DNA from 4 places in the Enterobacter sp. 3U4 genome. Region 2 is predicted to be linked to each of the others. Evidence: predicted binding sites of a transcription regulator. Region 2 holds the regulator's gene; each other region holds the start of a gene.
What was found. The regulator CRP, encoded in region 2, controls carbon source genes, mostly activating them, when cyclic AMP is high. The targets are predictions, from matches to a motif close to ATGTGANNNNNNTCACAT.
Positions count from the first base shown of each region.

Region 1 (3,209 bases), 200 kb from region 2:
GCAGAACAGTCGCTACAGAATTACCATTTTGACCTGCTGTTCCTGGGCGTCGATGCCATCGATCTCGATCGGGGCGTGAGTACGCATAACGAAGACGAAGCCCGTCTGAACCGCAAAATGTGCGAGGTGGCAGAGCGCATTATTGTGGTGACGGACTCCAGCAAGTTTAACCGCTCAAGCCTGCATAAAATCATTGATACGCAACGGATTGATATGATTATTGTCGATGAAGGTATTCCGGCGGAGAGTCTGGAAGGATTACGGAAAAGTGGGATTGAGGTGGTGTTGGTTTAAGTTTTTTACCCTCTCCCCTGGGGGGAGAGGGCAGGGTGAGGGGAAATCACGTCACCGGTGCCGGGTTAAACACCGCCAGCTGGTTGTGTAATCCCCATTGATCCGAAAAGGTTTTCTTCCGCCCGCTGGCGACATCCAGAATGAAGTGGAACAGCTTCCAGCCCACGTCCTCAATGCTCTCTTCTCCGGTGGCGATGGTGCCCGCGTTGATATCCATTAAGTCATACCAGCGGTTCGCGAGCGCGGTGCGGGTCGCCATTTTGATCACCGGTACCGCCATCAGACCGTACGGCGTGCCGCGCCCGGTGGTGAAGACCTGCACCGTAATGCCGGATGCGACCTGCTGCGTACCGCACACAAAATCGCTGGCCGGCGTTGCCGCGTAGATCAGGCCGCGTTTCGTCGGGCGCTGGCCAGGAGAGAGCACTTCCACAATCGCGCTCTGGCCGGATTTGGCAATGGAGCCGAGGGCTTTTTCCACCACGTTTGCCAGGCCGCCTTTCTTGTTTCCGGGGGAGGGATTGGCGCTGCGGTCAGTTTTGCCCATATCGAGATAGTTATCGTACCAGGCCATCTCCTCAAGCAGGCGCTTGCCGACCTCTTCATTAACGGCGCGCGGCGTCAGAAGATGGATGGCGTCACGCACTTCGGTCACCTCGGAGAACATCACCGTGGCGCCGCAGCGAACAAGCAGATCGGATGCAAAGCCCACCGCCGGGTTAGCCGTCACGCCGGAGAAGGCATCGCTGCCGCCGCACTGGGTGCCCACAACCAGCTCAGAGGCCGGGCACGTTTCACGCTGGCGGCGGTTAAGTTTGTCCAGATGACGCTCTGCCACCTGCAGAATATCGTCGACCATTGAGCGGAAACCGACGTGGCGTTCGTCCTGCAGGCGCACGATGCTGGCCTCGTCTGCCGGGATGGCTTTGACATCCTCGGTACCCTGAAGCAAACGTTCTGGCTGCAATTTTTCACAGCCGAGGCCAATAACCATCACCTCGCCGCCAAAGTTCGGGTTCAGGGCGATATTGTGGATGGTCCGGATAGGCACCACGGCAGCGGGCGCGTTAATCGCCACGCCGCAGCCGTAGAGGTGGTTCAGGCCCACCGCGCCGTCGACGTTCGGGTATTTTGGCAACAGGTCGCGTTCGATGATTTTCACCACGTAATCCACTACTCCAGCCACGCAGTGCACGCTGGTGGTAATGCCGAGCAGATTTTTGGTGCCGACGCTGCCGTCCGCATTGCGATAGCCTTCAAAGGTATAGCCTTCCAGCGGGGGAAGCGGCTCCGGCACGCGGGTTGCCAGCGGAAGCGTGTTCAGCGGCGGCGCTTCCGGCAGCGCCACCAGCGACTCCTCAACCCAGCTTCCCTGCGGAATAGGGCGGACGGCATAGCCGATGACTTCACCGTAACGCACGATTTCGCTGTTAGCAGGAATATCCACCAGGGCGACTTTATGTCCCTGCGGAACATGCTCAATCAGCTCAAGCCCGTCCGGGAAGCGGGTTCCTGCTTTTAAGCCATTGTCGTTGACGATAATCGCCACGTTATCGGCGTCGTGCACTTTTATATAAAATGCCGTCGGCGGTGCCTGTCGAATTTCAATGTCGGCCATTGTTCAGTATTCTCCAGCAAAAAGTCTGATAATAAATTCAGCCATTTTTCTAATGGTAGAAATAAATACGCGGCTTTCAGAAATAAAGCATGTCAGCAGAATGAATAGCAAAATGTGATCCCGATCGCTTCAGAACCCGTAATCCTTGATTCTGTGCATTAGCGCCCAGTGCTTTGTGCATATGCAAAAAAATTTATCAAAATATAGCGCAATACCTGAGCATTAAAACAATGTGCGGTCGCGAATTGCGTCTTATACTGAATGACGTTTTTATCACGCCATAATACGTCAGAATAATAAATATCATACTGGCGCGGTGTCTGAATAAATAAAATGATGCTGAAAAAAGCTGCGGAATAAAAAGGTAAATACGATGAATAACGCGATCTTCCCGAATAAATTTAAAGCGGCTCTCGCGACGCACCAGATTCAGATTGGCTGCTGGTCCGCGCTGGCAAACCCAATCAGCACCGAAGTGCTGGGCCTGGCCGGTTTCGACTGGCTGGTGCTGGACGGCGAACATGCGCCGAACGATATCAGCACGTTTATTCCTCAGCTGATGGCGCTGAAAGGTAGCCCCAGTGCTCCGGTCGTGCGTGTCCCCACCAACGAACCGGTGATTATCAAGCGTCTGCTGGATATCGGCTTCTACAACTTCCTGATCCCGTTTGTGGAGACGGAAGAACAAGCGGCGCTGGCCGTTGCGTCAACGCGCTATCCGCCAGAAGGGATCCGCGGCGTCTCCGTTTCGCACCGAGCCAATATGTTTGGCACCGTGCCGGACTACTTCGCGCAGTCCAACAGCAACATCACCATTCTGGTTCAGATCGAGAGCCAGCAGGGCGTTGATAACGTCGACGCGATTTCCGCCACAAACGGCGTGGACGGTATCTTCGTCGGCCCGAGCGATCTGGCTGCCGCCTTTGGCCATCTGGGCAACGCCAGCCACCCTGACGTGCAGCGCGCGATCCAGCACATCTTTGCCCGCGCTAAAGCACACGGCAAACCGTGCGGCATTCTGGCGCCGGTTGAGGCTGACGCCCGCCGCTATCTGGAGTGGGGAGCCACGTTTGTTGCCGTCGGGAGCGACCTCGGCGTTTTCCGCTCGGCCACGCAGAAATTAGCCGACGCTTTTAAAAAATAACCATCATGAGGAAACAGATATGACGCTGAAAGTGGGTTTTATTGGCCTGGGGATCATGGGTAAACCAATGAGTAAGAACCTCATCAAAGCGGGTTACTCACTGGTGGTATCCGATCGCAATCCGCAGACCGTGGCAGAGGTGATAGCGGCTGG
Region 1 is NZ_CP136665.1:4,730,696-4,733,904, forward strand. Features, by position in the region: gene RVY89_RS22560 (DeoR family transcriptional regulator) at 1-294, shown strand, start outside; gene garD (galactarate dehydratase) at 341-1,912, opposite strand; gene garL (2-dehydro-3-deoxyglucarate aldolase) at 2,286-3,056, shown strand; gene garR (2-hydroxy-3-oxopropionate reductase) at 3,076-3,209, shown strand, end outside.
Region 1: the regulator CRP is predicted to act here: its motif matches at 2,025-2,042, upstream of garD (galactarate dehydratase).

Region 2 (3,209 bases):
CCGTTCTGGGTGACAAACAGCACGGTCATTAAGATCCAGTACGGTTTCGGCAGATGCAGCGCCATGCCCATCAGGCTGGCGGTACTGAGCATCACGCTAATCCTTGCTGCGTTGCGCAGGGCGGACGATTTAAGAGAAAGATAGCTTTTGAGCGCGGGCAATAACGGCAGCCGTTTTTGCTTATCCGCCATCAGGTCGCGCGGATAAAGCGGACGCTGGGTGCGCAGCACGCGGGCGATGCGGCTGAAGTGCCAGGCGGCAAACTGCCCGACCGGGTTATCCGGGTGCTGACGAGCGATTTTCTCCAGCGCGCCGAGCTGTTTGTCCATGTTAAAGCGCGTGGGGTAGCGGTGATAGAGAATATCATCGGCCAGCACCCGCAGGCGTGCGGAGACGGTCTGCGCGTTCCAGCGGATCACCGCTTCGGCGTGGCTGCGCTCGACCAGCTTTTGCACCTCCTGCGGGTGGTGCAGGCTCACGGAGATATGCTCCTGCAGATCCAGCCCGACCTGAAAGGTGCGCAGCAGCCGCTTGTACTCGTGGTTCTTGTTGGCGGCGAGCATATGCAGCTGCTGATAGCACTGGCTTATCAGATCCACCACCTTCTGCTGGCGCGTCAGCAGGGGCGGTAAGGATTTTTCCGGATCGGTATGCTGGGTCAGCAGGGTGTATTTGGCTTCGCAGTACTCCGCTAGCTGCACATAGAGCAGGCTCAGGGATTCGCGCAGCGGCTGTTCCCGCCACAGCCAGAACCAGAACCAGTTAAACAGCCCGTACCATAATGTCCCCAGGGCGTAGATCAGCAGCGGCTCCCACACCGGCATATTCCCGGCGAGGCTTAGCGTGAAGATGGCCGCAATCAGCGACGCGGGAAGCAGGCGAGCGTGCAGCGAACTTATTTCCGCCGTGACGCCGAGCGTCATTGCCAGCACGGTCAGAATCAGCGGCAGCGGGATATCACGAGCCAGTAAAAGCTGTACGGCGAGGCTACAGCCCGCAAACAGGCAGCCACCGATAATCAGGCGTTTGAAAAAGCGCTTATGCGGCGTGTCCAGACCGGCAATGTTGCAGCAGGCGGGTACGAGGGAAAACAGCAGGCCTTGCTGAAGATGCCCGAGGATCAGGCCTATGGCCACAGGAAGACACAACACCAGCGTTTGTCGCAGTGCGTAGTTAACTTCCGGGTGATAGATCAGCCTGCGCCACATGGGGAATAGAGACAAAAACGGCGTGACACCTTGCGATGGCACGCCGTTTAAGCGGAATTAACGCGTTCCGTAGACCACGATGGTTTTACCGTGGGCGGAGATCAGGTTTTGATCTTCCAGCATTTTCAGGATACGGCCCACAGTCTCACGGGAGCAACCGACGATCTGACCAATTTCCTGACGGGTAATTTTAATTTGCATGCCGTCCGGGTGGGTCATGGCGTCTGGCTGTTTCGCGAGGTTCAGCAGGGTCTGTGCGATACGGCCGGTAACGTCCAGGAAGGCGAGGTTGCCCACTTTCTCTGAGGTGACCTGCAGACGGCGCGCCATCTGGGAAGAAAGACGCATCAGGATGTCAGGGTTAACCTGAATCAGCTGACGGAACTTCTTGTAAGAAATTTCAGCCACTTCACATGCTGTCTTTGCACGAACCCAGGCGCTACGTTCCTGGCCCTCTTCAAACAGGCCCAGTTCACCGATGAAATCGCCCTGGTTCAGATAAGAAAGGATCATCTCTTTCCCTTCTTCATCTTTGATCAGCACTGCCACCGAGCCTTTAACGATGTAATACAACGTTTCCGCTTTTTCACCCTGGTGAATCAGCGTGCTCTTTGATGGGTACTTATGAATGTGGCAATGAGACAAGAACCATTCGAGAGTCGGGTCTGTTTGCGGTTTGCCAAGCACCATGCGCTGTTATCCTCTGTTATAAGCTGTCACCAGAGTCATCAGATGCATCCGGACTCTGGGGTTGCAATCGAATTCTTACCCATACCTGGGAAGTCGGCTACCGTAACGTTTCGCAGCCAGTAAAGTTTGATGTCCTCTGCATACATGTGTAACGTCAATGTATTACTGTAGCATCCAGAGTGTTTTAGCATAGCTTTCGCCGCGTGTCTCCTGGTGTCTCGCTTCAGCATGATGCAGGTCGCCTTCCATTGCGAGAAATGTAACGCACGCGTAATCTGTCACCAAAAATGCAACGTTGGAGTTTAAGAATATGCAAGCGCGCGTGAAATGGGTTGAAGGTTTAACGTTCCTGGGCGAGTCCGCATCCGGACACCAGATTTTGATGGATGGTAACTCCGGCGATAAAGCGCCAAGCCCAATGGAAATGGTGCTGATGGCGGCAGGTGGATGCAGCGCCATTGACGTGGTGTCTATTCTACAAAAAGGGCGTCATGACGTGACGGATTGTGAGGTTAAACTCACTTCAGAACGTCGCGAAGAGGCGCCACGCCTGTTTACCCATATTAACCTGCACTTTGTGGTCACCGGTAAAGAACTGAAAGACGCGGCGGTCTCGCGCGCGGTGGACCTGTCTGCGGAGAAGTACTGCTCTGTGGCGTTAATGCTGGAGAAAGCGGTAAAAATCACGCATTCGTATGAAGTGATCGAGGCTTAAAACAAAGCCCGGTGGCGCTGCGCTTACCGGGCCTACAAAAGCTACAACTGCACGAACGTAGGCCGGATAAGCGAAGCGCCATCCGGCAACAAACGTCACGCAATCTGCTTCCCTTCCATCAGTCGCTCCACCAGCGGCGTCATGATGAGCTCCATCGCCAGCCCCATTTTTCCGCCCGGCACGACTAACGTATTCATGTGCGAAATAAACGAGCCCTGCAGCATCGCCAGTAGCCAGGGGTAATCAATGCCTTCAAGATTGCGGAAATGGATCACCACAAAGCTCTCATCCAGCGACGGGATGCTTTTAGCGGCAAACGGATTTGAGGTGTCCACCGTCGGCACGCGCTGGAAGTTGATATGGGTGCGGGAGAACTGCGGCGTCAGGAAGTTGATGTAATCCTCCATGGAGCGCACCACGGAGTCCATCACCGCCTCTCGCGAATGGCCGCGCTCGCTCATGTCACGCGTCAGCTTCTGGATCCACTCCAGGTTAACGATAGGGACCACGCCGACCAGCAGATCCACGTGGCGCGCCACGTCGTGTTGCGGCGTGACCACGCCACCGTGCAATCCTTCGTAAAACAGGACGTCGGT
Region 2 is NZ_CP136665.1:4,528,641-4,531,849, forward strand. Features, by position in the region: gene RVY89_RS21465 (YccS/YhfK family putative transporter) at 1-1,208, opposite strand, end outside; gene crp (cAMP-activated global transcriptional regulator CRP) at 1,266-1,898, opposite strand; gene RVY89_RS21475 (OsmC family protein) at 2,209-2,613, shown strand; gene RVY89_RS21480 (phosphoribulokinase) at 2,709-3,209, opposite strand, start outside.

Region 3 (3,209 bases), 2.1 Mb from region 2:
TGAGCAGCAGATTGCCGATCTGAACGCGCAGGATAATCTTTATACCGTGGCTGAAATGTCTGCCGATGCGTGGACCTCCCGCGTGGTGGGCGTGGTCAAAAAGGCTCTCCATGCGCAGGTTGACGGGCTGGAGACGGTGCTGGCGGCGATGTGTGACCCGCAGGTAGCGATTGTCTCGCTGACCATCACCGAGAAAGGGTACTGCCACTCCCCGGCGACCGGGCAACTGATGCTCGATCACCCGTTTATCGTCGCCGACCTGCAAAACCCGCACCAGCCAAAATCTGCGCCGGGCGTCGTCGTGGAAGCGCTGGCGCGCCGTAAGGCAGCGGGTCTGCCTGCGTTTAGCGTGATGTCCTGCGACAACATGCCGGAGAACGGTCACGTGATGCGCAATGTCACCTGCGCGTACGCCCGTGCGGTAGACGGTGAGCTGGCGGACTGGATCGAATCCCACGTCACCTTCCCGTCAACCATGGTGGATCGCATCGTGCCCGCGGTCACCCCCGACACGCTGAATAAAATCGAACGGCTGACCGGCGTGCGCGATCCGGCGGCAGTGGCCTGTGAACCGTTCCGCCAGTGGGTAATTGAAGATAACTTTGTGGCAGGGCGTCCCGAGTGGGAAAAAGCCGGTGCCGAACTGGTGTCAGACGTGATCCCGTTTGAAGAGATGAAGCTGCGCATGCTCAACGGCAGCCACTCGTTCCTGGCCTATCTGGGCTATCTGGCGGGCTATCAGCATATCAACGACTGTATGGAAGATGAACATTACCGCATCGCCGCGCACGCGCTGATGCTTAACGAGCAGGCGCCTACGCTGAAGGTCAAAGGCGTCGATTTAGGACGCTATGCCGATCTCCTGATTGCCCGCTACAGCAACCCAGCCCTGCGCCATCGGACCTGGCAAATCGCGATGGACGGCAGCCAGAAGCTTCCGCAGCGCATGCTGGATTCCGTGCGCTGGCACCTGGTGCATCATAAGCCTTTCCCGCTGCTGGCGCTGGGCGTGGCAGGGTGGATGCGCTATGTCGGCGGCGTGGACGAGCAGGGTAACGCGATTGACGTGAGCGATCCTCAGCTGGCGATGATTCAGGCGGCGGTAAAGGGCAGTGCGGAAGGGGAAAGCCGGGTCAAGGCGCTGCTCGGCATCGAGGCCATCTTTGGCAAGGAGTTACCGCGTGAAGCCGTCTTTGTTGATGCGGTGATGAAGGCGTACCAGACGCTGCTGCAAAAGGGCGCGAAAGCGACCGTGGCGCAGTACGTGTCTCAACGGTAATTCAGCACATGCCGCCGTTCGCGGCGGCATGTCTGCGCACCGTTTAGTGCATACCCAGGCGAATCAGCTCAATCGGTTCGAACTTACCTTCGCATCCTTCCACTTCAACCGTTTTGCTGCGGCGCACCTGCGCGGCATCCAGCCCGTCGCTGTGGATCGCTTTAATCACGCCAGTTTTGCCCGTGCCGCTAATCATGACGCGGCTGCCGGTGGTGATTGCATTGCGGTTACGGTCGTATGTCATCATGGTATTTTCTCCTCTCTAACCTGTTCGTACGGCGTTATTTCAGGGTTGCCGTTCACGGAGCATATAAATACGCCTGTCTGCACCACATGTTTTTGTTTTTGATCAAACTCACACTTTTTTCTTTATTGTGCCGGGCGCTGACGATTCACGACAGCAATTGACAAAGCAGACCGTTATTTTCATTTATTGATAGTTTCAGAAGGGAAACGTTGAGGGTTGGTTTATATTCCCGGTGCCATTCTGGGTACAGGAAATAACCCTTTCATCGGAATAAGGAGTCAGGCTTATGTATAAGAAGATTTTGATGCCTGTTGACGTGTTTGAAATGGATTTGAGCGACAAAGCGGTTCGCCACGCGGCAAACCTTGCGAAGGCGGAGGGCGCCTCGATTACTCTGGTCAACATTCTGCCGGCCAGCAGTCGGTCCCTGCTGCGCGGATTTAACGCCGATATTAAAAAGTTCGAAGAGTATATGACGGAGGAATCCGGCAAGAAAATGAACGCGTTAAAAAGACTGTTCGATATCTCGCCGGAGAAAATTGACAGCCTGGTTCGCTTTGGCAACGTCCGCGATGAAATTATCAGGCTGAGCAAGGAGGGGGAATATGACGTGATCGTCATCGGGTCGAAAAATCCGGGCATCACCACCCATCTGCTGGGATCAAATGCCGAATCTATCCTGCGCTACGCCACAATTCCGGTGTTAGTCGTTCGCTAAACCCATCGCCGCATCCGAAAGGGGGCGGCGTAATATTACTCTTCGCTAAACCACTCGCTATTTTCCTGACGAATCAGCTGCACGGACTCGCTAATTTCCTGCAGATGCAGGGTCATTGCTTTTTCAACGCCGTCCGGGTCGCGTTTTTCCAGCGCGCTGAAAATATCGTGATGCTGTCGGAGCAGCATTTCCGGCGGGGAGACGTGATCGAGGCTCATGTAGCGCACGCGGTCAATGGTGGCCTTGATGTTCTCGATGGTATCCCATGCCAGCTGGCAATCCGCAATCTGCGCCAGTTTCTGATGGAATTCATCATCAAGCTGGAAGAAATCATTCAGCTGCTTACGGTCAATGGCAATCCGCTGCTGATGCAGGTTTTGCTCCAGTAGATAACACTGCTTGTCGTTGATGAGCGTTGCGGCACGGCGCGCCACCGCGCACTCAATGGCCTGGCGAACAAAACAGCCGTTGCGCACCTGAGAGAGTGAAATTTTGTTTACGTAGCTGCCGCGCTGCGGGCGGATCTGAATCAGACCGTTTTCCGCAAGCTTAATAAACGCTTCACGCACCGGCTGACGGGAAACGTCAAAACGCACGGACACCTCTTTTTCAGAAAGCGGCGTTCCCGGTGGGATCAGGCAATGGACAATATCACGTCGCAAAATGCGATAGATTTGCTGGTTTACGGGCTGGGTGGGATTGAGTTGCGATTCAGCGGCCATGAGTTGTCATTTCTCAGAGAGTTAGCCTGAACATACTACCATTCTTTTATAACCCGAAACAGACCCGGCCCGCAGGCCGGGAACGGCAGGTTTAGCCACGATGGACGCTAAGTCCGGCAAAACTCTGGCTGACCGGCATCATTTCTACGGTATTGATGTTGACGTGTTTTGGCAGCGTCGCCACCCACCAGACCGTTTCGGTGACATCTTCCGGGGTCAGGGCGTTAGCATTTTCGTAGGTTT
Region 3 is NZ_CP136665.1:1,812,012-1,815,220, reverse strand. Features, by position in the region: gene RVY89_RS08510 (mannitol dehydrogenase family protein) at 1-1,279, shown strand, start outside; gene ydfZ (putative selenium delivery protein YdfZ) at 1,323-1,526, opposite strand; gene RVY89_RS08500 (universal stress protein) at 1,813-2,244, shown strand; gene RVY89_RS08495 (GntR family transcriptional regulator) at 2,280-2,966, opposite strand; gene ydfG (bifunctional NADP-dependent 3-hydroxy acid dehydrogenase/3-hydroxypropionate dehydrogenase YdfG) at 3,058-3,209, opposite strand, start outside.
Region 3: the regulator CRP is predicted to act here: its motif matches at 1,623-1,640, upstream of ydfZ (putative selenium delivery protein YdfZ).

Region 4 (3,209 bases), 1.1 Mb from region 2:
AAGGCGTGCGCACCGAACGTCGCGATATCATCAAAGACGGTATTCTGACCCAGTGGCTGCTGACCAACTACTCCGCGCGCAAGCTGGGGCTGAAAAGCACCGGACACGCTGGCGGCATCCACAACTGGCGCATTGCCGGGCAGGGCCTGAACTTTGAGCAGATGCTGAAAGAGATGGGCACCGGTCTGGTCGTAACGGAGCTGATGGGTCAGGGCGTAAGCGGCATCACCGGAGACTACTCTCGCGGCGCGGCGGGCTTCTGGGTGGAAAACGGCGAAATCCAGTATCCGGTAAGCGAGATTACGATTGCCGGCAACCTGAAGGACATGTGGCGCAATATCGTTACGGTCGGTAACGATATTGAAACACGTAGCAATATACAGTGTGGTTCTGTACTTCTGCCGGAAATGAAAATCGCCGGCCAGTAATACCCGTAAAGGCGTTTTAATAATAAAAAAGGAAGTGAGCAATGCGTAAACACCTGTTAGCGATCGTCGCAGCTTCAACGCTGGTTCTTGGATCTTCTGCGTTTGCTGCCGATCTTGAAGACGACATGGGCATCCTCGGTCAAAACCTGAAGGTGGTGCAGAAGACGGACAATGCGGCTGAAATGAAAGACGCGCTGACCAAAATGCGTGAAGCGGCGCTGGACGCACAAAAAGCGACGCCTCCAAAGCTGGAAAGCAAAGCGGCAGACAGCGCAGAGATGAAAGACTACCGTCACGGTTTTGACGTGCTGGTCGGCCAGATCGACGGCGCGCTGAAGCTGGCTAACGAAGGCAAAGTGAAGGAAGCCCAGGCGGCTGCCGAGCAGTTTGTGACGACGCGTAACACGTATCACCAGAAATACCGTTAACCGATCGCACATCTGACAAACAACCAGCGGGGGCCAGTGGCCCCCGTTTTTTTACGCGGTAATAAGTAAACCCTATCGCTATCACATTTTTGCGTCACCACGCCTGAACGTTTTCGTTTCCCCGACGCGCGTTTTGCCGCTGGAATACGTGATATTCATCACGCAAATACCGCTAATAATCCAGATTCACCGTATTTATGTGGCACAGATCACTGCTGCGGCTCGCCTTTCCACTTCGAAGTGGAAAACAACTCGCTACAAACAATTCCCCCCCAACGTTAGTTTTATTCCAGAGCCATTAACGGGGTAAGACCAGTGATTAACGGAGCGGTAATGAACGACGTTGGGGAACAGGCGGAGCAAACAGAACAGCTCGCGAACACCATGCTGCAGCAGGTTTATGCCCTGCTGGCCCGGAACAACATCATCCCCAATGCGGTACAGGAGCAGATGCTCACCTCCCACGTGCGCGCCATGGCGCACCGGTCCGTGACCGGCGAGCCGCTGCCGGAGGTTGAAGCAGAGCTGTTTGACGAAATTTCACCGGATTCAATGCGGCTCGCCCGTGAAGTGGTCGCGCAGTTTGGCAATCTTCCTGATGAAGAAGCCTGGCTGCTCTCCGTTCACTTTGAAGTCGCGAAAGACAACCTTTAAGGAGCAACACATGGAACAGATTACAGTCGTGATTGGCGATCGCCTGGGCAAAGGTCAGAAAGTGGCTGCCGGTGTGGAAAAAGCAGGTGGGCGCGCGGTTGTCGTGCCGGGCATGGCGGCGGACATGAAGCTCGGCGACGTGATGAAAGCGGAAAACGCCACCTTCGGCATCTCCTTCTGCGGCAGCGGCGGCGCGGGTGCCATTACCGCCCAGACCAAGTATGGCTACAAGGCCAAATACGGCATGCGTTCCGTGGAAGAGGGCGTGACCGCCATCAACGAAGGCTGCAACGTGCTGGGCTTTGGCTTTATGGATAAAGAAGAGCTGGGCGAGCGTCTGGTACAGGCGTGGCAGAAGAAATACGGCGCATAAGCATGAAAGAACAGTTCACAACCACGGTGAGAGTGAAGGGGAAGGGCGACGCCAAAGCGCGCGCCTTTGCCGACGCGCTCAACCACGTTCAGGCCGCGGTGATGAAAGCCTCACCGCATATCTTACTGCGTATTGAGCCACAGGATGTGCAGGTCGTTCAGGCGCAAGAAGCGGTGCGTAAAGAAGCGTTTCTGTTCTTCTTTCTGCGCCGGGAAAGACGCACCTACAGCGTGGAGCTGGATGTGACCGTCAACGTGACAGCCATCAATCTTGACCAGGTGGATTTCGTCACGCAACGCTGATTATTCATAAAAGGGCAGACTGATGTTCTTAATTATATTAATAAAATCGCTCATCATTGGCGGCCTGGTTGGCGTCGGTGTCGGAGCCGGGGCTGCACGCATGTTTCATGCGCCTACCACTCAGGGTATGGGCGCGTTTCGTACGTTGGGGGAACTGAACTCCTGTGAAGGGGATCCGGCGTCCCACTTCTCCTTTGGGTTAGGTTTCTTCTTTAACGCCTGGGCCTCTTCCGTGGCCGCAGGTGCCTTCACACAGGACGTCGACCACCGCATCATCCCGAACTGGGGTGCTGCTGCACTGATGATCAAAAACCGTAACGTCGGCGAAACGCTGCACGACCCGCGCAAAATGGCGATTGCCTGCGGCCTGATCGGCATGATTGTCGTGACTTTCCTTAACCTTACCGCCTCCTCCGTGCCGGCTGCCCTTCAGGTCACCGCCGTGAAGGTGCTGGTGCCTGCGGCGAACCTGCTGGTGAACACCGTGATGCCGGTAATCTTCTGGCTGGCGGCCATCGACGCGGGTAAAAAATCGGGCTTCTGGGCCACCATTTTTGGCGGCGCGGCGCAGCTGATCATGGGCAACGCCGTACCGGGCCTGGTGCTGGGGATCCTGATCGGTAAAGGCGTGGAAGAGAGCGGCTGGAACCACGTCACCAAAGTGATGATGGCGGCGATCGTCCTGCTCTTCGTGCTGAGCGGCTTCTTCCGCGGCTTCGACATGAAGATGATCGAATCCTTCCATCTGACCGTGCCGAACTGGCTCGACATGATCCACAACTCGCTCAGCGGTAAATAACAGGAGCCTCTAAATGGAACAGAATAAAGGTTTTTGGTATGCCGACTGGTCGTTCCCGATCTTCGTTGGCCTGCTCTCCTCCGGCGTCTTCGCCGGGACGCACATGTACTACCTCTACGGCATCGGCGCGTTTAACGAAGTGGCCTTCGTGGCGATGCTGAAGGCGGGGATTGATACCGGCGTTTACGGCGCGGTGGCGGCGTTTGGCGCGAGCTTCCTGTTCGC
Region 4 is NZ_CP136665.1:3,469,733-3,472,941, reverse strand. Features, by position in the region: gene pmbA (metalloprotease PmbA) at 1-428, shown strand, start outside; gene cybC (cytochrome b562) at 470-856, shown strand; gene RVY89_RS16585 (glycine dehydrogenase) at 1,172-1,510, shown strand; gene RVY89_RS16580 (SFCGS family glycine-rich protein) at 1,521-1,883, shown strand; gene RVY89_RS16575 (DUF4312 family protein) at 1,886-2,185, shown strand; gene RVY89_RS16570 (DUF4311 domain-containing protein) at 2,208-2,984, shown strand; gene RVY89_RS16565 (DUF4310 family protein) at 2,998-3,209, shown strand, end outside.
Region 4: the regulator CRP is predicted to act here: its motif matches at 1,054-1,071, upstream of RVY89_RS16585 (glycine dehydrogenase).